2 linked regions of the Allochromatium vinosum DSM 180 genome follow. Each later gene encodes a partner of the first gene's protein in a complex. Links are inferred from orthologs where the notes say so. Each region holds a gene or a part of one and is shown in the gene's direction. Other genes may lie near its edges. The genes, in order: tsaB and tsaD.

Region 1 (10,896 bases):
AGTACCATGCGCGCATGGGCGCGGTGGCGGCCGCCGAACAGTTGATCCAGGTGCTGGACACCGAACCGACCCGTATCGATCCGGGCACCGAGCCGCTGGCGGCCGCCCGGCCGCTTGGGGTGCGCTTCGAAGACGTGCGATTCAGCTATGAGCCGGGGCGCGAGGCACTCGATGGTCTGAGCTTCGCCATCCCGCCGGGGCAGCGCATCGCCCTGGTCGGCACCAGCGGCGCAGGCAAGACCACAGTGGTCAATCTGCTGCTCGGGTTCCTGGTTCCGACCGGCGGGCGCATCCTGATCGGCGAACAGGCGCTCGCCGAGATCGACCTGGAAGACTGGCGCCGTCATCTGGCCTGGGTGCCGCAGCAACCGCGCCTGTTCCAGGGCACGATCGCCGACAACATCCGGCTCGGGCAGCCCGAGGCCGAGCTCGACGCCGTGCGTGAGGCGGCGCGACGCGCACGGGCGGCTGAATTCATCGACGCCCTGCCGCTGGGCTATGACAGCCCGGTCGGCGAGCGCGGCGCGGGACTCTCGGGCGGGCAGATCCAGCGCATCGCCCTGGCCCGCGCCTTTCTGCGCGATGCCCCCCTGGTGATCCTCGACGAGGCCACGGCCAACCTCGACCCCGAGAGCGAGCGTCTGGTCCAGGAAGGCATCGACGAACTGGCGCTCGATCGCACCCTGCTGGTGATCGCGCATCGGCTCAATACAGTGCGCCGCGCCGATCGCATCCTGGTGCTCGATCGGGGGCGGATCGTCGAACAGGGGACACATGATGAACTGGCCGATGCCGCCGGACTCTATGCGCGGATGATCGCCGCCCACAGTCCGAGCCGGCCTGGGAGTGAGCCGGCATGAACGAACTGCGCCGTCTGTGGCAACTCTTTCAGCCCTACCGAACCTGGATGCTGGTCGGCACCCTGGCCGCGATCCTGACCCTGCTGGCCAATGTCACGCTCATGGCCGCCGCCGGCTGGTTCCTGACCGCGATGGCCGCTGCCGGCGCAGCGGGCGTGGCCATGAACTATTTCACCCCGGCGGCGCTGATCCGGGGCAGTGCCATGATCCGCACCGCCGGGCGCTATGGCGAACGGCTCGTCAACCATGAGGCGACCTTCCGGCTGATCGCCAGTCTGCGCGTCTGGTTCTATCAGCATCTCGAACCGCTCGCCCCGGCGCGGCTCCAGCAGTATCACAGCGGCGATCTGCTGAGCCGCATCCGCGCCGACATCGACGCGCTCGACAATCTCTATGTGCGGGTGCTGGTGCCGGTCGCGGTGGCCAATGTCAGTATCGTGCTGTTCACGATCTTTCTGCTCTTCTACCATCCACTGCTGGCGCTCTCCGGCCTGACCTTTCTGGTACTGGCCGGGGTGGGACTGCCGATCTGGTCGCAGGCACGCGGTCTGGCCCCTGGACGGCGCATCGCCGAGGACGAGGCGGCCTTGCGCACGGCGGTCATCGATGGTGTCCAGGGCCTGGCCGAACTCACGCTCTATGGCGCCGCCGAGCGCCAGGCCCGGCATATCGACAGCCTGAGCCGGCGTCTGATCGCCGATCAGACCCGTCTCTCCAGCGATCATGGCCTGACTCAGGCCGCCGTCGGACTCTGCGCCAGCCTGAGCCTGTGGGTGCTGCTGTGGATCGCCATCCCGCTGGTCGACGACGGGCGGCTGATGCCGCCGCAACTGGCGATGCTGGCACTCTTTACGCTCGCCAGCTTCGAGGCCGTCGCCCCCCTGCCCCAGGCGTTCCAGATGCTCGGGCGCACCCTGGCCGCCGCGCACCGGCTGTTTGCCATCGTCGATACCGAGCCGGCCGTCGCCGAACCGAGCCCCCCCTCGCCCCGGCCCGAACGCTTCGATATCGAGTTCGCTGATGTGCGCTTCAGCTACCCGGACGCGCCACGCCCGGCCGTCTCAGGCATCCGGCTCCAGGTGCCCCAAGGCACACGCGCGGCGGTGATCGGCGCGACCGGCTCGGGCAAGAGCACGCTGTTCAATCTGCTGCTGCGCTTCTGGGCACCGGATTCGGGCAGCATCCGCGTCGGCGGTCATGACATCCTGGACTTCCATGGCGACGATCTGCGCCGCCACATCGCCGTGGTCAGTCAGCACACCCATCTGTTCGACGCCACCATCCGCGAGAATCTGCTGATCGCCAACCCGGACGCTCCGCAGGCGGCGATCGAAGCGGCCTGCCGCGTGGCCCAGATCCACGACTTCATCGCCGAGCTGCCCGAGGGCTATGACACCTGGGTCGGCGAGACCGGCGTGCGACTCTCGGGCGGTCAGGGGCGGCGGATCGCCGTGGCGCGCGCCCTGCTCAAGGACGCGCCCATCCTGCTGCTCGACGAGCCGACCGAGGGTTTGGACGCTGCCACCGAGCGCGATCTGATGCAGGCGCTCGATACCCTCATGGTCGGACGCACCGTGCTGCTCATCACCCATCGTCCGGCCGGTCTGGACTGGGTCGATCAGGTGCTGGTGCTCGATCAGGGACGCGAGCTGGCGCGCGGTGATGTCTCGGTCATTCCGCAGGCGATGCAGGCGGCCCTGCTGCCGCTGCGCGCCGAGGCCGAGACGCGCTGAGTTTCGAGGCTAGAACACACCCGGATCACGACGACGGACGGGACGCGCCACCTGTGCCTCGGGCGGTCGTCGTCGCGGCACGGGCGTCTGGCGGAAGAACTCGACCAGCCCCACGATCAGACAGGTCAGCGACACGCCGAGCCCGAGCGCGGAGTACACCCCCATGTGCAGCAAATGGGCCTTCCACGCCTGGATCTGAGGCCAGTTGTTGAGACGCACCCGGACCATCTGGGGAGTGACGAAATAGGCCAGTCCCTCCGATCCCAGCGCCGTGAGCGAGTTACGCGCCAAATGGTCGGCAAGCGGCTCATTGTCGAGCAAGAGTTGAAAGTTCCCGCTGGTCTGCTCCAGCGGCAGGGCCATTTCGATGGGCGTCCATTCGACCTGGGGCGCGCCCCAGATGGCACGGCCATAGTCCAGGCCGAACTGAGTCCCGGCGATCGGGGTGCCCACCAACCCGATGATCATCAACAGATTCATCTTACGTTTCATCAGTCTTGCGCGAAAAACCGCTCCGTTCAGATGGTAAATCGCCGCCGGAACGCGCCAGCGGCTCGATGGCTCGGTACAATGGTCCACTTTTTTGTGCACTCATGGAACCATCATGGCGAAATATCACATCTACGGCATCGGCAATGCCCTGGTCGACATGGAATACGAAGTCACGCCCGAGGATCTGGGCATCCTCGGCATCGACAAGGGCGTCATGACCCTGGTCGACGAACACCAGCAGCTCAGCATCATGGAGCATCTCAAGGCGCACCATCCTCAGCGCGGCTCGGGCGGCTCGGCGGCCAACTCCATCATCGCCTTCAGCCAGTTCGGCGGTAAGGGCTTCTATTCCTGCAAGGTCGCCGACGACGAGCTGGGCCACTTCTACATGAAGGATCTGATCGAGGGCGGCGTGGACACCAATCACCACACCGAGAAGGATCAGGGTCACACCGGACGCTGCGTGGTGTTGGTGACGCCGGACAGCGACCGCACCATGTGCACTTTCCTGGGCGTGAGCGGCAACCTCTCGACCAAGGAGCTGGTCGAGGAGGCACTGTGCGATTCGGACTGGTTCTATACCGAAGGCTATCTGGTCACGTCCGACTCGGCGCGCGCGGCATCGATCGAGGCCAAGCGGATCGCCGAGGCGGCGGGCGTCAGGACCGCCATCTCGCTGTCGGACCCCAACATGGTCAAGTTCTTCAAGCCCGGACTGCTGGAGATGATCGGCTCGGGCGTGGATCTGCTGTTTGCCAACGAGTTCGAGGCCATGGGCATGGCCGGCTCGGACGATCTGCATCAGGCGGTCGACTATCTCAAGACCATCGCGCGCCACTTCTCCATCACCCGCGGTCCCAAGGGCGCGCTGGTCTGGGACGGTCGGGCGCTGATCGAGATCGATCCGGTCGAAGTCGAGGCGGTGGATACGGTCGGCGCGGGGGATATGTTCGCCGGCGCCTTCCTCTACGGACTGAGCCAGGGCTGGACGCATCAGCGCGCGGGGGATCTGGCCTCGGCGGCCTCGGCCAAGCTCGTCACTTCACTCGGGCCGCGCATCACGGCCGAGGAGACGCGCAACATCCTGAAAGCGTTTTGAAACCAGGGCTCCGGCTTCAGCCGGCTCGATCGTGAAACTGGAATCGAGTCGACAGATCACAGGGCGGAATAAAGCTAGCATTGCCATCAGGTATAGACGTCCCGGCCATGGACTCCTGCCTTGCCACAGGCTGGATGTTTCGTGACAGGAGGAATCAATGCTGAGCTTCGATGCCCAATCGATCCCGTCGCCGCTCGCCATCCGCGAGTGCACCCGGCCGCGCTTCGACACGGATCTGGACGCCCTGAAGGACTGGCTGGCCAGCCTCAGGACACGCGGGGTGCGTCAGGCCGGTCCCGCGCTCGTGTTGACGCTGGAGAACCTGCGCAAGGCCGAACTCTCGGCCAGCCGGCGTCTCACTGTCCTGTCGCTGCTGAAGGCTCCGGTGCTCAAGACCTGCGCCGGCCTGCCCAAGCCCTATGCGGGCGAGGCGACCGCCACGGAGACCGCGCCCGGTCTCACCATGGAGCAGCGACTCGGGCGGCTGATGTTCGTCAACCTCGATCGCGCGCTGCACCAGCTCGACAAGGAGCATCCGGTCCCCAGCGAGCGCCAGCAACACAAACGTCTGTGGCTGATCCGCAACCTGTTCCGCTTCGCCAACCGTCAGATCCGCTATGCGATCCTGTGGAAGGCCGCCCTGCCGGCAGGCACCTGGCGTGACCTGCACGAGCTGCATCTCTATCTCAGCTCGCGCCGGTCCAATTCGCTCTGGGATCTCGACGCCCAACGCCCGACGGTCGGCGAATTCGATCAGGAGATCGAGTACAAGACCCTGCTGCTGCTGGGGCTGGCGGCCAAGCTCAAGGATGCGGCGCCGCAGAGCGAATACTTCATGGACGGGCTACCGGCCTGGGCCGCTCAGACCCGACTGGAAGATCCGCACACCAGGCTTGGCCGGCTGCGGCTGTTCACTGTCGAGGTCTCGGCCGACGAGCCGCCACGCCAGCTCCAGGGCAGTCTGGACATGGCTTTCCGGGGTTGGGTGCTGCAACCGCCCTACCCCTACCTCCACGAACTCGAAAGCGGTCCGTTTGGACTGGGTGCCTTTGGCGGCCGACCACTTGGACTCGAAACATTTTGAATTCCATGAAATTACTCGCCATCGACACATCCAACGAGACCTGTTCGGCCGCACTCCTCGTCGACCGGAGCGTCGTTCAGGAACTCACCCTCGCCCCGCGCCGCCATGGCGAACTCATCCTCGGCATGATGCAGCGTCTGCTGGAGCAGGCCGGCCTGGAGCTGCGAGACCTGGATGCCCTGGCCTTCGGCTGTGGTCCAGGCTCCTTCACGGGCATCCGGATCGCGACCTCGGTGATCCAGGGCGCGGCCTTCGGTGCCGAACTGCCCGTGGTGCCGGTCTCCACACTCGCGGCCATGGCTCAGGGACAGTTTCGGCGTGAGGGGCAGCGCCGGCTGCTGACCGCGCTGGATGCACGCATGGACGAGGTCTACTGGGGGTGCTACGAGATCGGCGAGCGGGATCTGGCCGAGCTGGGCGGCGCCGAGCAGGTCTGTGCGCCCGATCGGGTCACGCGCCCCACGGGTGATGGCTGGCAGGGCGTGGGGCCGGGCTGGGGGGTGCACGGCGAGATACTGAGCCGGCGGGTCGGACCGGCCTTGAGCGGGATGAACCCCGATGGAGTCTGCGAGGCTCAGGATATCGCGCTCCTGGCCGCCGCCGAGCTGACGGCCGGTCATTGGGTTCCGGCCGAACAGGCGCTTCCGGTCTATCTGCGCGATCAGGTCACGCGCGCGCCCGCGTAGAATGCGTCAGGAGCGTCCCTGGACGACGGGATGGCCGTGCCGGCAGTGACGCCTCAGACAACTGACGACATAGTGCAACAGAGTCGCACCGACCGCGATGAAGGCGATCAGCGTCACCAGGAGGCGCTGCCAGGGTTCGATCGCCGATAGCCCCAGGATCAGCCAGGTCAGAAAAGCGATGACACTGGTGATGGTCAGGATCATGGCGAATGGCCAGAGCGGACGGTCGCATTTGGGGCAGAGATTCATCCGGGTACGGCTCCATTGGGCGAAAAGACGGCCGCCACGGATATCCCAATGACAGGAGCGTGCGGCGCGACGAGACGAGCGACGTCCGATCGCCCAGGAGCAGGCAGTTTGCGTCCGGAATCGATGCGGACACATTGAAATCAATCAATTGACGGCGATCGATGACGCTCCTGCACGCCCCACGTCACGCACTCCTCGAACTGCTGGCCGTCGCGCTCGACGCCGTCGATGGGGCGCACGCGGTCCGACGCGCGCTCATGGCGCGCCCGATTGCAGGTCCGGTCTGGATCGCCGCCATCGGCAAGGCGGCCGAATCCATGACGCTGGGCGCACTCGACGTGCTCGGCGACGCCTGCCGGGGCGGAATGCTCGTCACCAAGCCTGGACACGCCGATCCGGGGCGCTTGCGAGGGCTGGGGATCGAGGTCCATTTCGGCGGCCATCCACTGCCGGATGCCGGCAGTCTCGCGGCCGGCGAGCGGCTGCTGGCGAATCTGGATGACCTTCCCGCCGAGACACGGCTCCTGTTCCTGCTCTCCGGTGGCGCCTCGGCGCTGATCGAGGCGCCGATCGCGGGTCTGGAACTGGCCGAGCTGCGCGCCATCAATGCCTGGTTGCTCGCCAGCGGACTGCCGATCGACGCCATGAACCGCGTGCGTCAGTCGGTCTCGCGTCTCAAGGCGGGTGGACTCCTGCGGCATCTTGGCGGACGTCCCGTCCGGCAGCTGGCCATCTCGGATGTACCTGGGGATACGCCGGGCGTCATCGGCTCGGGGCCGCTGGTGCCCAGGCCGGATCTGGGCGATCAGGTCGGGCGACTCGTGCTGCCGGACTGGCTGGCGGGCCGGGTCGCGCGCGGACTCGCCGAGCGCGGCACGCTACCGGAGCATGGTCCCGAGATGGAACTGGTCGCCACGCTGTCGCTGGCCAAGGCGGCGGTCGTGAAAGCCTCCGAGTCCAGGGGGTGGCACGTCCGGCTGCATCCGGACCCAATCGAGGGTGAGGCCGCCGACCAGGGCCGCGCGCTCGCCCGGACGCTCATCGACGGCGCACCGGGTCTGCATGTCTGGGGCGGAGAAACGACGGTTCGACTCCCCGCGCATCCGGGGCGCGGCGGTCGCAATCAGCACCTGGCACTGGCCGCCGCGATCGAGCTGGCTGGACGCGATGATGTCTGGCTGCTGAGTGCCGGTACCGATGGCGGCGACGGGCCGACCGAGGACGCCGGCGCTCTGGTCGATGGGGGCACCCTGGAACGGGCCGAATTTGGCGGCATCGGGTTCGATGCCCGCACCGGTCTGGAACGGGCCGACTCCGGGCGCTTCCTGGAGGCGAGCGGCGATCTCATCCGCACCGGGCCGACCGGAACCAACGTCATGGATCTGATCCTCGGCTACAAGGCTCCATCAACGCGCTGACCCGGCGGCCCACGGCTTTCAGTCGCCGCGTGCCAGATAGCCGAGCTGGTCGACGCCGAAATGGGTCGGCGTCAACCCGAGACGCGCGAAGCCGTCGTTCTCGGTGCAGACATTGCCTTCCATCAGCATCCGGATCTGATCGCGCGAGATGGGGAACCAGGGGAAGCGGTCGAACAGACCGGCGGCCGCCTTGATCGCCAGTGCCGGGGCCGGAACCATCAGCTTGGTGCGCCCTGAAGCGGCGGCGATCGTGCTGAGGATCGCCTTCCAGCTCAGCCGCTCGGGACCGCACAGTGAATAGGTCTGGGACTCGGTACGCGACTCGCTGAGCGCCAGCACGAAGGCATCGGCGACGTCCTCGATGCTGACCGGAGCCAGCTCGAAGAGTCCGGCCTTGGTCGGCAGCAGACCGGCATGGAACAACGGCGCCGGCAGCGGACTGTTGATGATGTCTTTCTTGAGCTGCGAACAGAACTCCATCCGCCCCTCGGCATCGCCGAAGATCACCGACGGACGGAAGATCGTCCAGCGCAGTCCCGAGTCCTTGAGCGCCTGCTCGGCGCGGTACTTGGTGCGCTGATAGGCGGTGCCGTCGGGACGGATGCCGTTGGCGCTCATCAGAACGAAGCGCCCGACACAGTTCTCCTGCGCGGCGGCGATGGTGTCGACCACACCCTGATACTGGAGCGCCTCGAAGGTGATGCCCTGAGCGGGAAACTCGCGCAGGATGCCGATCAGATAGATGACCGCATCACAGCCGCGCACGCACTCCACGAGTGAGGACGGATCGCTCACGTCGCCGTGGACGATCTCGCACGACTCGGGGCGCTCGACCTTGGACTCGCTGCCCGGACGCACCAGCAGTCGCGGCACATGGCCGGCCGCCAGCAGATGACGGGTGATATACAGACCGACAAAGCCGGTCCCGCCGATGATCGCAACCTTCATTGGAGGCTCTCCTCTGTTTGAATCCAATCCGTGTCGGCTTCGAATGGATGGACACGCGCCCGACCGCTCATGGCCGAATGCCAACTAGATGGGTGCGGAGACCTCGCGCTCAAGGTGGGCGTCAACGGGTCGCGATTTGGGCGCCGGTACGCGCGACGACCGTCTTGGGGGCCGGCGCGAGCGCAAGGACACTCTGACAGCGCAGACGGCGCACATTGCGGCGGGCGGCGGTGAAGACCTCGCTGATGGCTTCGGAGGCCACCTTACGCGCCTCGCGCACCACCACCTGACGACCGGCACCGAGCTTGGCGCTCAGCTCGCAGCGCACGCGATGACCGTGCAACTGGTCGAACTCTTCCTGGACATTGACCTGGGCCTCGATCGGCTCGCCGGGGAAGCGATCCGTGAGTTTGCGGGCTTCCGTTTCGATCTGACGACGGATAGCGGCGTCCAGCGCCAGCATATCGCCGCCTATCTTTAGGACCATACGTGACATTCTCCATGGACTCGGTCGCCGGTCTGGGCGCGTGTGATCGCGACGACGGAGATCGAGCGGATTGACTCTGAGGGCAAGCGCCTCGTCGATTGAACACGTCGCTGAAGTGTCTCTGGAGGCAAGGGGGGCACGGCATGAGACGCGCGACGGCAGGCGGATCATGGCGTCCGAGCGCGCGAAATGCAAGAGCGAATCACTCGAAGAGGTTGTGATAGGCGCGTGCGAAGTGCTTGTAGGCGTCCCAGCCGTCCTTGTCCATGACCTGATCGATCACCCAGCGGTTCGCCTCCGACTCGCCCATGACGCACTGGATCTCATGGCCGAGATGGCGCAGAAAGGCGTAACTGGGGCCATCTCCGGCGAACTGGAACTCGGCGTACTCGCCGGAGCGGGTGTCGAGCAGTGCGATGAAGGGGCCGCCGTAGTCGCCCGGACCGAGCAGATCCTGGCTGTTGTCCTGGACATGGCCGAAGAGCTTCTTGGCGAACTCGACGATGAGGGTGCGCCGCTCGGCCTCATCCAGTTCGGCGTGTGCCAGACGGTCGGCGATCTGGACCAGGAACACCAGATATTCCTGGATCACGGCCAGACGCTGGGCGTCGTCGCGATAGACGAAGCGCTCGCAGTGCAGATTGATGGCCTTGTCGAGTGCGATGCGCCAGGCGATGTAGGCCAGGGCGCTGGCGATCTCGGGCAGCGAGCGCGCGCGCGCGTCGTCCTTCCAGTGACTCTTGATGCGTAATGCCATGAATCGATTCCGAATATGAATAGCGCGTTTCGAGGGTTGGACGCCTCAGCGGCAGGGCGCGAAGAAGGGGTTGGTCATAGCCTCGCGACACTGGGTGCCGACGGATGACTCGGCCTGGATCTCAGCCTCCAGGGGCAGCGATTCAGCGGACATCTTCAGCAGGTCGCGCGCCAGCCGGCACGGCTCGCCGCCGGCACAGGCCGCGTTATCGCCCTCGCCTTCGCCGCAGACACGCCGGACCAGTTCGCGACAGACATCGGACTCACGCCCTGCTTCGCGTGGTTGGCGCGGCGGCGCTTCGCTCCAGGTCTCCAGCATCGCGGGATTCGGCACCGCCACGCCGTCGCGCACGATGACGACCGAGCCGTCTTCCAGGCGATGCACACCATCCCAAAGTGGGGTGCGTCGGCCGTCCTCCAAGCGCCAGGCGCGATGGGTGGAGGCATCGACCTCGACGCCGGAGCCATCCGACAGTCGGGCGCCCCAGTCGTCGGCCTGGACCGGCAGGCTCAAGCCAAGCCAGCCTACAGCCAAGATCCGGACGACCATCGAGGTTGTAATGGTTTCAAACGTCGAATGCCGAAACGCCATCATGGCCACACCATCGTGGAACAGGTTTTCGGATGTCAGAGCACCGAACATCAGGTACCTCCGCTGCTTGTCATGAAAGGCCGGGATCCCCGTCGTCATAGGCGCTGGCGGACTCATCCCTGTTTGATTTGGCAGAAAAGTATAACCGCCGACTCACCACACCCTGTCGCGCTTCGTCTGTGCCTGTCACAATCCACATCATGCTCCAGATCACGCCCACAGTGTTTATCCCAGATGCCGAGTTGTCCGAGCGCTTCATCCGCGCGCCCGGACCCGGCGGTCAGAACGTCAACAAGGTTGCGAGCGCCGTGCAACTGCGCTTCGATGCCGCCCGCTCATCGGCCTTGCCTGAGGACGTCCGCCGCCGTCTGGTGCAGCTGGCGGGACGGCGCGCCGACCAGGACGGCGTCATCACCATCGAGGCCCATCGTTTCCGCGAACGCGAGCGCAATCGCGAGGATGCGCGCGAGCGGCTGGCGGGTCTGATCCGTC
Region 2 (10,911 bases), 1.6 Mb from region 1 along the record:
GGTCAGTCCGCGTTCCTTCAGATACGCGACGGCGCGCTGAGCTTCGGGATGTTCGCGCAGTTGGCGACGATAGTAGAGAGCGGCGTCCTCCATCAGCCGATAGAGCGGCCCATGATCCGGCGCCGCCTGCATCGGCGTGCCGTCGTTCGGAATCTCCAGTCCGGCGCGTTCGGCCAGCTCCTCCACCGCTTCGCGGAAGGGGAGATGGTCGTACTCCATCAGAAAACCGATGGCATTACCATGCGCGCCGCAACCGAAGCAGTGATAGAACTGCTTGTCGGGACTGACGCTGAAGGAGGGGGTCTTTTCGTCGTGGAAAGGGCAGCGGGCCTGGAATTCGCGGCCGGCCTTGCGCAACTGAAGGCGCGAACCGATGAGTTCGACGATATCGGTTCGCGCAAGCAGTTGATCGATGAATTCGGGCGGGAGGCGTCCGGCCATGCGGGGGAGGCGCGGCGCGGTCTAGCCTCCGAGGCGCTGTTTGACCAGGGCGCTGACGGCACCCATGTCGGCGCGGCCCTGGATATGGGGGCGCAGCACGTTCATCACCTTCCCCATGTCGCTCATGGCGGCGGCACCGGACGCCGCGACAGCCTCTTCGACCAGGGCGGCGATCTCGGTCTCGCTCAATGCGGCGGGCAGGTAGTCCTGGATGATGCCGACCTCGAAGCGCTCGACCTCGGCCAGATCCTCGCGCCCGGCGCTCTCGTACTGGCTGATCGAGTCACGCCGCTGCTTGACCATCTTGTCGAGCACGGCCAGCGTCTGGGCGTCGTCGAGTTCGATGCGCTCGTCGACCTCGCGCTGCTTGATGGCGGCCAGCATCAGCCGGATCACGCCGAGTCTGGGCTTGTCTCCCGCCTTCATGGCGGTCTTCATGTCATCCTGGAGGCGCGACTTGAGCATACCCATGGGTCAATACTTTACGGAGTTCGATCTTGAAGAATTCAGGGGAGCGGCTTGGCCGATCAGGCGGGGCGTATCGGCCACTCCCTGGGCGCGCGTGACTCAGTACGGGCGTTCCCAGCGACGGGCTTCGCGCTGGAGCTTCTTCTGATGACGCTTGACGGCGGCCGCCTTCTTGCGCTTGCGCTCGGAGGTCGGCTTCTCGTAGAACTCACGACGGCGGACCTCGGCGAGCACTCCCGCTTTCTCGCAGGAACGCTTGAAACGCCGCATGGCGACTTCGAATGGCTCGTTTTCTTTGACGCGAACGCTGGGCATAGGACGGAATCCCTGGCTGTCTCCGGTTGATGGATGGGGTCGAGGTAAAAAAGATTGCGAAGTATAGCGCATGGTCGATCGGCGGCGCAAAGGCTATGATGCGCGCATCTTTCGAATGTTGGGCGGCAAGCTGCTTTTTCGGGGCGTAAATGACGATGCGAGTACTGGGAATCGAAACCTCGTGCGACGAGACGGGGATCGCGGTGTACGAAGACGGGCGCGGGCTGCTGGCGCAGGCCGTCTACAGTCAGGTCGAGATCCATGCCGAATACGGCGGCGTGGTGCCCGAGCTGGCCTCGCGCGATCATATCCGCAAGACCCTGCCGCTGATCCATCAGGTGCTCGACGAGTCCGGGCTGAATCGCGCGCACATCGACGGCGTGGCCTATACCGCCGGGCCGGGGTTGATCGGGGCACTGCTGGTCGGCTCGGCGCTCGGGCGTGCCCTGGCCTGGGCCTGGAAGGTGCCGGCGATCGGGGTGCATCACATGGAAGGGCATCTGCTGGCGCCGCTCCTGGAAGAACCGGCGCCCGAGTTCCCCTTCGTGGCGCTGCTGGTCTCGGGCGGACACACCCAGCTGGTCGACGTACTCGGCATCGGGCGCTATCGCATCCTGGGCGAGTCGCTCGACGACGCGGCGGGCGAGGCGTTCGACAAGACGGCCAAGATCCTGGGGCTACCCTATCCGGGCGGTCCCGAGCTGGCACGGCTGGCCGAGCACGGCGACCCGGAACGCTTCCGCTTCCCCCGGCCTATGACCGACCGTCCGGGGCTGGAATTCAGCTTCAGCGGACTCAAGACCTTCACCCTCAACACCTTGCACCGTGAACTGCCCCAGGCCGCCGACCCTGAGCAGACCCGCGCTGATATCGCGCGCGCCTTCGAGGAGGCGGTAGTCGATACGCTCGTCATCAAGTGCCGGCGCGCTCTGCGCGAGACCGGACGCAAACGGCTCATCCTCGCCGGCGGGGTGAGTGCCAACCGCCGTCTGCGCGAACGGATGAATCAGGCGATCGCCGCCGAGGGCGGTCAGAGCTATTACCCGCGTCCGGCACTCTGTACCGACAACGGCGCCATGATCGCCTTCGCCGGCTGTCAGCGGCTACTGGCCGGTCAAACCGAACCGCTCGCCTTCAAACCGCGCGCGCGCTGGCCGATGGAGGAATTGGCTCCGATCTGACGTCGAAGTCGGCGTATCGTCAGCGCTTCGACACGGAACCGCCATCCGATCGTCACCATCCGCTTCTATGCTGCCGCCATTTGAGTCCAGTTCTCAGCAACCTCGAATCCGGGAAGGACAGATGAAGGCTCCAATCAAATCAGCGGCGGCGATTCTTGCACTCAACGCCTGCGTGCCGGCCCTGGCCGGCACCATCCTATTCAGCGAAGCGCCCGTTCCGCGCACCGATGCCGAAAAACGCGCGATCCTGACCTCGCCCCAGGCCGTCGTCGATGGCGTCAGCATCGATCTCGGCTATCACACCATCCTGCGCTCAGGGCAAACCGGCGCCCAGGATGCGGACGGCTACCGTTTCGGGCAACTCCATGACATCAAGGGGCAGCCGCTGCTCGCCGAGGATGGATCGCCCTATATCTCTAACGACAACGACTTTTCGTCGCTGCTGCACGGTGCCGACGGCAAGCTCTACATGGTTTCGCACTTCGAGTCGCGTCCGGGTGCCATGTATCTGACCGAACTCGCCCAGGATCCGAACACGGGCGTCCTGACCGCCCAGCGCACCCGTCCGCTCGATTTCTCGCCGCTTCGGGGTGGCTGGGTGCACTGCGCCGGCAGCGTCACGCCCTGGGGTACGCATCTGGGGTCGGAGGAGTACGAGCCGGACGCCCGGCAATGGCGTGATGGCACCATCACCGAGTACAACGCGGCCATGGCGACCTATTTCGGTGCTATGCCCGCCGAGGCCGGTTCGGTCATGAATCCCTATGACTATGGCTATCCGGTCGAGATCGAGGTCGACGGCTTCGACTCGGCCCGGGTCGAGAAGCACTATGCCATGGGCCGCCTCGCGCTCGAACTCGGCTATGTGATGCCCGATCGCCGGACGGTCTACATGTCCGACGACGGCACCAATGTCGGTCTGTACCGCTTCGTCGCCGATCAGCCGGGCGATCTGAGTGCGGGCGCGCTCTGGGTCGCGCGCTGGAACCAGAAGGACGCGCACGGCGCGGGGCGGGCAACGCTCGACTGGGTCTATCTCGGTCAGGCCGATGACGCCCAGGTGCGTGACTGGATCGGGCGCTATCGCTTCGCCGACCTCTTCGACGAGGCCGCGCCCAAAGCGCCGGCCGAAGGCGAAAAACCGACTTGTCCCGAGGGCTTCACCTCGATCAATGCCGGACACGAGGACGGCGATCATCAGTGCCTCAGACTGCGCGACGTCAATCAGGATGGCGCCGTCAACTGGATGGACGAGAACATCGCCTCGCGTCTGGAGACCCGGCGCTGGGCGGCGATGCAGGGCGGAACCACGGAGTTTCGCAAGATGGAGGGCATCACCTACGACCCCGACCGTCATCAGCTCTATGTCGCCATGTCCGAGGTCGATCGCGGCATGCTCGATTACAGTCGCGCCGGCCGCGCCCAGGGTAGCTATGACACATACGACGTCGGCGGTCCGAATCACATGAAACTGGCTCAGGCCAATGTCTGCGGCGCCGTCTATGCGCTGCATCTGGACGGCAACTACACGGCCGTCGACATGTTCCCGCTCGTCGCTGGCACGCCGCTGACCATGGACTATGGTGCCGATGCCGAATCGCCCGAGTATGACGGAGTCAACAAGTGTGATGTCAACGGCCTCGCCAACCCGGACAATGTCACCTATATGCCACGCTATGACACACTCATCATCGGCGAGGACACCGGGTCGGGCCATCAGAACGACATGATCTGGTCCTACGACCTGACCTCGGGCCGGCTCACCCGCATCCAGACCACGCCCTACGGCTCCGAGACCACCTCACCGTATTTCTATCCCGACATCAACGGTTTTGCCTATCTGATGTCGGTCGTCCAGCACCCCTATGGCGAGTCGGATGCCGACAAGCTCGAAGAACCCGGTCAGCTCTCGGCTTATACCGGCTACTTCGTCTTTCCGGCCATGAACCAGTGATCTTCGCTCGTCTTTGAAGTCGGGGGACTTCCACGTCGCCTCGGATCGGTCGCGTGCCGATCCGAGGCGACGGCGGGAGTTTTTGCCGCTCGACTCGAAGCATGAGGCCGTTCGCGTCAATCGGTGATGCTGCCATGTCATTTCCATCCCGCTTTCCCGCCATGCTCTCGATTGTGCTCGGTGTGTCTTGGGCCGGTTGCGCACCGAGCGCCGGACTCGATGAGCGGACCCTCAAGAACGAGACGCCCCACATCGTCTCGCCGTGCTACACCAAGACGACCGACGAGCAGGGGCGCGTCCACAATCCCTGCTATGCCTGTCACACCCAGTCGCAGGCGCCCAACTACCTCAACGACCAGGATCTGCAACTGACCTTCAGTTTCCCCGCACCGGCCGAGGAGAATCCCTGGAAGAATCTCTACAAGGATCGGCGCGCCGCCATAGCGGCGATCAGCGATGCGACGATGCGCGACTACATCCGCCAGAGCAACTATCTGGATACCGAGGGCCGCATCATCCCCGCCCAGCGCTTGGCCGAGCCGTCCGATGACTGGGACTACGACGACAACGGTCGCTGGGACGGCTATGTCCCCGATGCCTATTTCCGCTTCGACGACGAGGGCTTCGATCTCGATCCCGAGGGACAGCCGACCGGCTGGCGCGCCTTCGGCTATTACCCCTTCGTGGGCACCTTCTGGCCGACCAACGGCTCGACCGACGATGTGCTCATCCGACTGGACGAACCCTTCCGGCACAATGTGGCCGGTGAGTTCGATCGTGCCGTCTACAAGACCAATCTGGCCATCGTCGAGGCCGTGATCCGTCGGCGCGACATCGCCATCGAGCCGGTCGACGAGGCCGCACTCGGCGGGGTCGATCTCGATCGCGACGGCGCCATTGGGACCGCCGAATGGGTCCGCTACGACTGGGCGCCGCGCGAAGGCCGTCTGATGTGGTACGTCGGCCAGGCGCTCGAAGAACAGCGTGCCGGGCGCGTGCATCTGGCCGCCGGACTCTATCCGGAAGGCACCGAGTTCCTGCATACGGTGCGCTATATCGACGTCGACGAGTCGGGCGACAACCGGCTCGCCGCGCGCCTGAAGGAAGTGCGCCACGCTCGGAAGCGCTACTGGATGACCTATGCCGAACTCGACAGCCGTCAGGCCGCCGAGACCAAGGAGAAGCACGACTTCCCGGATCGGGTGCGCGTCTTCCGGGGCAATCTCGAATCCGGCGTCAGCAACGATCAGGGCTGGGTCTATTCGGCGCTGATCGAGGATGCCGAGGGGCAGTTGCGGCCGCAGAGCTATGAGGAACTGGCCTTCTGTGTCGGCTGTCACGGCGGCCTGGGCGCGACCACGGATTCGAGCTTCGCCTTTCCGCGCCGCCTCGGGGCCGACAGCTTCCAGCGCGGCTGGCACCACTGGAGCCAGAAAGGACTCGAGGGTCTGCCTGAGCCTCTGCGGCGCGATGGAGAGCCGGAGTACGCTTTCTATCTCGCGGCCAATGGGGCGGGAGACGAGTTCCGCCAGAACCGCGAGGTGCGCGAACGCTTCTTCACCGCCGATGGCGAACTCAAACCCGAGATGCTCGAACGGTTGCGTGAAGACATCAGCGTCCTGCTCTATGCCTCGCCCGAGCGCGCCATGCAGCTCAACAAGGCCTATCGGGTGATCGTCCGGGAACAGAGCTTCATCGAGGGTCGCGATGCCATGATCGAGACGGCCGGCTTCAACGTCCATCCCTGGGTCGATCAGAACACACCGACCGGAGTCGAGGAACCGCTACGGGCCGACTGAGCGTGCTTGCCGGGACGCGCTAGGCCGGCGGGGTGGGGTCGCCGGACTCATCGTCCCAGGCGGTGGGCAGGGTGAGATGGAAGACCGCGCCCTCGCTCGGTTCCGACTCGGCCCAGAGCCGCCCGCCGTGATCCTCGGCGATTGCGCGGCTGATGGCCAATCCCAACCCCAGCCCTGAATCATTGCTCGATTCGAAGATGTCGAAGATGGCGGCATGACGTCCGGGCGGCAGGCCCGGCCCGGTGTCGCGCACGACGAATTCGATCTCACCCTGACAGGCCACGACCTCGATGTGTACCTCGCGCCGGGCGCATCCGGCCGTGTCGATCGCCTGCACCGCGTTACAGATCAGATTGACCAGCACCTGCTCGATCTGCACCGGATCGCTCTCGATCTCGGGGAGCCGATCAGGGGCGAACAAATCCAGCTTCACCTGCCGATCGGTGGCGAACCAGCGCACCAGATCCAGGGCGCGCTTGAGTATCTGACCGACCGGCACCCGCACCCGATGCATCTTGCGCCCGCGCAGAAAGGCCCGCAGACGTTCCATGATGTCGCCCGCGCGATGGACCTGATCATCGATGCGCCGGATGACCTCGACCAGACGTTCGGGGTTGGCGGCCGGTCCCTCGGCGAGCTGACCGGCGGCGCTACAGTAGAAGCTGGCCGAGCTCAGCGGCTGGAGCAGCTCGTGGATGAGCGAGGACGCCAGCACGCCGACGGCATTGAGCCGTGCCACCTGAGCCAGGGCATCGCGGGCGCGGCGCGCTTCCTCCTCGGCCTGATGGCGCTCGGTGATGTCCAGATAGGTGACGACGGCGCCCTCCTGTTCGCCCTGTAGGGGAAAGGCGCGCATCAGCAGCCAGCACTGGCGCTGTGCCGTGTGACAGGGATGCTCGACGCTGAAGCACAGTCGGCGGCGCTGGATGACATCCTCGATGCCGCGAGCCGTCGAGAGTGCGGTCGCGTCCGGGTGCTCGCCCGACCAGCGACAGGCGGCGAGCGTCCGGGGAACCAGGTCTTTGCGGTCGTGCTCGCCGCAATGTTGTTCCGCCGAGAAGGCGCGCCAGGCCCGGTTGACCGCGATGATTCGAGCCTCCTGGTCGAGTACGGCGATCTGTGCGGGCAGGGCGTCGAGCACCGAGCGATGGAGATGACTGCTGACCACCAGCCGGTCGAATCCATCGGTCTGGTCGATCGCGTGGGGAGCCGACTTCGTGTCCGAGGTGTTCATCCACCTGGGCCTCGATGCCTGTCACGCTCTGCCGGCTCCGGGGCCTCCAGAAAACGCCGATAGGCGGCCGCCGTCTCGGCGGGATGCTCCAGCATCGGCAGATGCCCGGTCTCGGGCAGGATCTCCAGTCGGCTGCGCGGTCGGTGCGCCTGGAACGGCCGCGCCGCCGTGACCGCGAAGATACCGTCACGCTCGCCCCAGAGAATGAGCGTCGGCGGCGGAGGCGGGTTGTGGTGCGGCCGCTCGTCGTGCCGTGTCTGGAGCAAATCCGCGTCGAGGTTGACGATGTCCCAGACCTGACGGTAATGGAGCTGGTGCTCGCGATACTCGGCGACGGCCGTCTCCACGATGGACTCCGGGATCTCGGGCGGCGCAGCGAAGAGCAGGCGCATCTCCAGCGCGAACTGATCCCGGTCGAGCGGGATGAAGGGGTTGATACCGGCGCGGATGGCCGACTGGACACCCTCGGACCAGTCGGTCGCCCCCAGCGGCGCGCCGATGAAGGCCAGGGTCCGAACCCGGTCGGGGTAGCGCGCGGCATACTCGGCGGCGATGGTTCCGCCCATGGAGTTGCCGGCCAGATCCAGGCGCTCCAGACCCAGTTCGAGGATCAGCGTATGCAGCCGCTCGGCCTGGAATTCGAGCGGATAGACGGCGAGCGGAAAGTCGCGGCTCTCGCCATAGCCCGGCAGGTCCGGAGCCAGGGCGCGTCGGCCGCTCGCCGCCAGTTCGCACAGCAGGGCGTCCCATTGTTCCTTCTGGGCGAAGAGTCCGTGCAGCAGCACCACGGCCGGCCCGGCGCCCGCTTCGCGATAATGGACCGTGCCGTCCTCGAAATAGACCGCGCCTGTGCGGATGGTGCAGTCGGCTGCCGCTGACGGGGCGAGCCAAACCAGTGACCAAAGCAGGATGTATCGACGCCGGAAGGACATTGAATGCTCCGAGTTGCTGTGTTTGGCGTGCTGTACGCCTTGGCGGTTCACAGGGTCTATGGGCTGGAACCAGGCACCGCGATGTTTCAGTCCGAGGAGGTCTTGGCGCTGATCCGGTCCTCGGTGCCGTCGAGCAGGTTGCGGATGTTGCTGCGATGACGCCAGATCAGCAGGCCGGTGATGATGAGCTGCATCCCGATCAGCGCCTTCTCGTCCCAGAACAGCCAGACGAAGACCGGCGCCAGCGCCATTGAGATCAGCCCCGAGAGCGATGAGATCTTGAGCACCTTGGCCACGAACAGCCAGACGGCCGCGACACAGAGTCCGATCGGCCAGTAGAGGCCGAACTGGACGCCGAGTGCGGTGGCCACGCCCTTGCCGCCCTTGAAGCCGAAGAACACGGGGTAGAGATGGCCGATGAAGGCCGCCAGTCCGATCCCGGCGAGCACGGCGGGGCCGGCGCCCAGGGCATGGCCGACGAGCATGGGGATCAGCCCCTTGAGGCTGTCGCCGACGAGCGTGATGGCGGCGGCCTTCTTGCCGCCGATGCGCAGGACGTTGGTGGCGCCCGGATTGTTCGAGCCCTGGGTGCGCGGGTCCGGCAGCCCCATCAGGCGGCAGACGATGATGGCGCTGGAGACCGAGCCGAGCAGATAGGCAGCGATGATGAGCAGTGTAGCTGTGATCATGAGTAGAATCTGAGGTTGGAATTAGACCTGAGATTCAAACTGTATCATGTCAGACATCGTCTTCATTCGCGGCCTGCGCCTCGACACCCGCATCGGCATCCACGACTGGGAGAAGCAGACCACCCGCCCGGTGATCCTGGATCTGGAGATGGCCAGCGACGTGGCGCGCGCGGCGGCGAGCGACCGTATCGCCGATGCGCTCGATTATGACGCCGTCACCCGTCGTCTGGCCGAGGTGGTCACGAACAACCGGCATGAGCTGGTCGAGACGCTGGCCGAGCAGTGCGCGGCGCTCTTGATGCGCGAGTTCGGCATTGCCTGGCTGCGGCTCAGTCTCAACAAGCCGGGCGCGGTGGGGCAGGGGGTCGATGTCGGGGTCGTCATCGAGCGCGGTGTGCGGCCGAGTTGAGTTCAATCATATGACTGACCACACAACCGACATCGGCGCCGACATCAGCCGCCGGCTCGAAGACCGTGTCCGCGCCGAGATCCGGGCGCGGGGCGGCGTGCTCCCCTTCGACCGCTTCATGGAGCTGGCGCTCTATGCGCCCGGACTCGGCTACTACGTCGCCGGAGCGCCAAAATTCGGGCCGGGCGGCGATTTCGTCACCGCGCCCGAACTCTCGCCGCTGTTCGGGCGTTGTCTGGCGGTCCAGTGCGCCGAGGTGCTGGAACGGCTCGACAGTGGCGAGATCCTGGAGTTCGGCGCCGGCAGCGGGGCGCTGGCCGTGCAGATCCTGCTGGAACTGGCGTCGCTGGAACGGCTGCCCGAGCGCTACCGGATTCTCGAACCCAGCCCGGATCTCCAGGAGCGCCAGCGCGCCGCCATCCAGACCGCCGCGCCGCATCTGCTCGCCCGCTGCGACTGGCTGACGGCACTGCCCGAGCGTTTCGATGGGGTCGTGATCGCCAACGAGGTGCTGGACGCCATGCCGGTGCATCGCTTTCGCCTCGGCGATGCGGGCGAGATCCTGGAGATCGGTGTCGGCGAGCGCGATGGCCGGCTCGTCGAGGTAGCGATCCCGCCCGTCTCAACCGGACTGGTCGAAGCGGTTTCCGCACTGCACGAGGCAGGGCTGGCCAATACGCCCGGCTACGAGTCCGAGATCAATCTGCGTCTGTCTCCTTGGCTCTCGGCGCTGTCGCGCGTCATGGAACGCGGTCTGGCCCTCCTGATCGACTACGGCTATCCGCGCGCCGAGTACTATCAGCCGGAGCGTCACATGGGAACGCTGCGCTGTCACCATCGCCATCAAGCCCATTCCAACCCCTATGTCCATCTCGGACTCCAGGACATCACAGCCCATGTCGATTTCACAGCGGCGGCTGAAGCGGGCGTCGCGGCCGGGTTCGAATTGGCCGGCTTCACCACCCAGGCGCATTTTCTGATCGGCTGCGGGATCGATCGGCTGATGCAGGCATCAGCGCCGGAGACCGCATTCGATCTGGCGCTCGGCGCCAAACAGTTGCTCCTGCCGACAGCCATGGGCGAGCGCTTCAAGGTGCTGGGACTCGCCAAGGGGGTCGATGGACCCTGGAGCGGTTTCGCCATGCGCGACCTGAGTGACCGTTTATAAGTTGATGGGATGCAGACCGCTACCGAGATCGATGTGCCTTCACCTATGTTCATCCTATTGCTGATCTGCGGCCTGGTCGCCTGGCGTCTGGCCATCGCCGCCCTGATACCCGTGACCCAGGACGAGGCCTATTACTTCGATTGGGCGCGTCATCTGGCCTGGGGCTATTTCGACCATCCGCCGGGTGTGGCACTGCTGGGTTTGGGTGTGCGGCTGGAGCCTGGCTCAGTGTTCATGGCGCGGCTCGGCGGTCTGCTGGCGGGGCTGGCGACCCTGGTGGTGCTCGACCGTCTCTATCGCCGCTGCGGTCTGACGGATGTC

What was found.
Region 2: the proteins of tsaB (region 1) and tsaD are in contact, whole or in part, in a solved structure (PDB 4WQ4), measured with the Escherichia coli proteins. The link is inferred for Allochromatium vinosum DSM 180 from one-to-one orthologs.

The regions. Positions count from the first base shown.
Region 1 is NC_013851.1:542,156-553,051, reverse strand. The notes cover bases 4,129-7,113. They hold tsaB (tRNA (adenosine(37)-N6)-threonylcarbamoyltransferase complex dimerization subunit type 1 TsaB), read left to right. Parts: upstream 4,129-5,273; coding sequence 5,274-5,954; downstream 5,955-7,113. Other genes in these bases: ALVIN_RS02370 (glycerate kinase type-2 family protein), read left to right, coding at 6,365-7,113; ALVIN_RS02375 (hypothetical protein), read right to left, coding at 5,961-6,203; ALVIN_RS02385 (hypothetical protein), read left to right, coding at 4,342-5,268; ALVIN_RS02390 (adenosine kinase), read left to right, coding at 4,129-4,184. In the rest of the region: thiol reductant ABC exporter subunit CydD, read left to right, coding at 1-860; thiol reductant ABC exporter subunit CydC, read left to right, coding at 857-2,593; ALVIN_RS02395 (hypothetical protein), read right to left, coding at 2,603-3,073; more of ALVIN_RS02390, read left to right, coding at 3,198-4,128; more of ALVIN_RS02370, read left to right, coding at 7,114-7,621; ALVIN_RS02365 (SDR family oxidoreductase), read right to left, coding at 7,640-8,569; ALVIN_RS02360 (HPF/RaiA family ribosome-associated protein), read right to left, coding at 8,691-9,056; ALVIN_RS02355 (hypothetical protein), read right to left, coding at 9,259-9,813; ALVIN_RS16435 (hypothetical protein), read right to left, coding at 9,859-10,455; alternative ribosome rescue aminoacyl-tRNA hydrolase ArfB, read left to right, coding at 10,605-10,896. UniProt on the Escherichia coli protein: Required for the formation of a threonylcarbamoyl group on adenosine at position 37 (t(6)A37) in tRNAs that read codons beginning with adenine.
Region 2 is NC_013851.1:2,102,218-2,113,128, reverse strand. Bases 393-3,392 are described here. They hold tsaD (tRNA (adenosine(37)-N6)-threonylcarbamoyltransferase complex transferase subunit TsaD), read left to right. Parts: upstream 393-1,379; coding sequence 1,380-2,405; downstream 2,406-3,392. Other genes in these bases: ALVIN_RS09125 (PhoX family protein), read left to right, coding at 2,527-3,392; rpsU (30S ribosomal protein S21), read right to left, coding at 1,009-1,224; ALVIN_RS09140 (GatB/YqeY domain-containing protein), read right to left, coding at 463-906; dnaG (DNA primase), read right to left, coding at 393-441. Also shown: more of dnaG, read right to left, coding at 1-392; more of ALVIN_RS09125, read left to right, coding at 3,393-4,359; ALVIN_RS09120 (hypothetical protein), read left to right, coding at 4,494-6,158; ALVIN_RS09115 (sensor histidine kinase), read right to left, coding at 6,178-7,392; ALVIN_RS09110 (alpha/beta fold hydrolase), read right to left, coding at 7,389-8,324; glycerol-3-phosphate 1-O-acyltransferase PlsY, read right to left, coding at 8,411-9,013; folB (dihydroneopterin aldolase), read left to right, coding at 9,060-9,422; ALVIN_RS09095 (class I SAM-dependent methyltransferase), read left to right, coding at 9,433-10,590; ALVIN_RS09090 (glycosyltransferase family 39 protein), read left to right, coding at 10,636-10,911.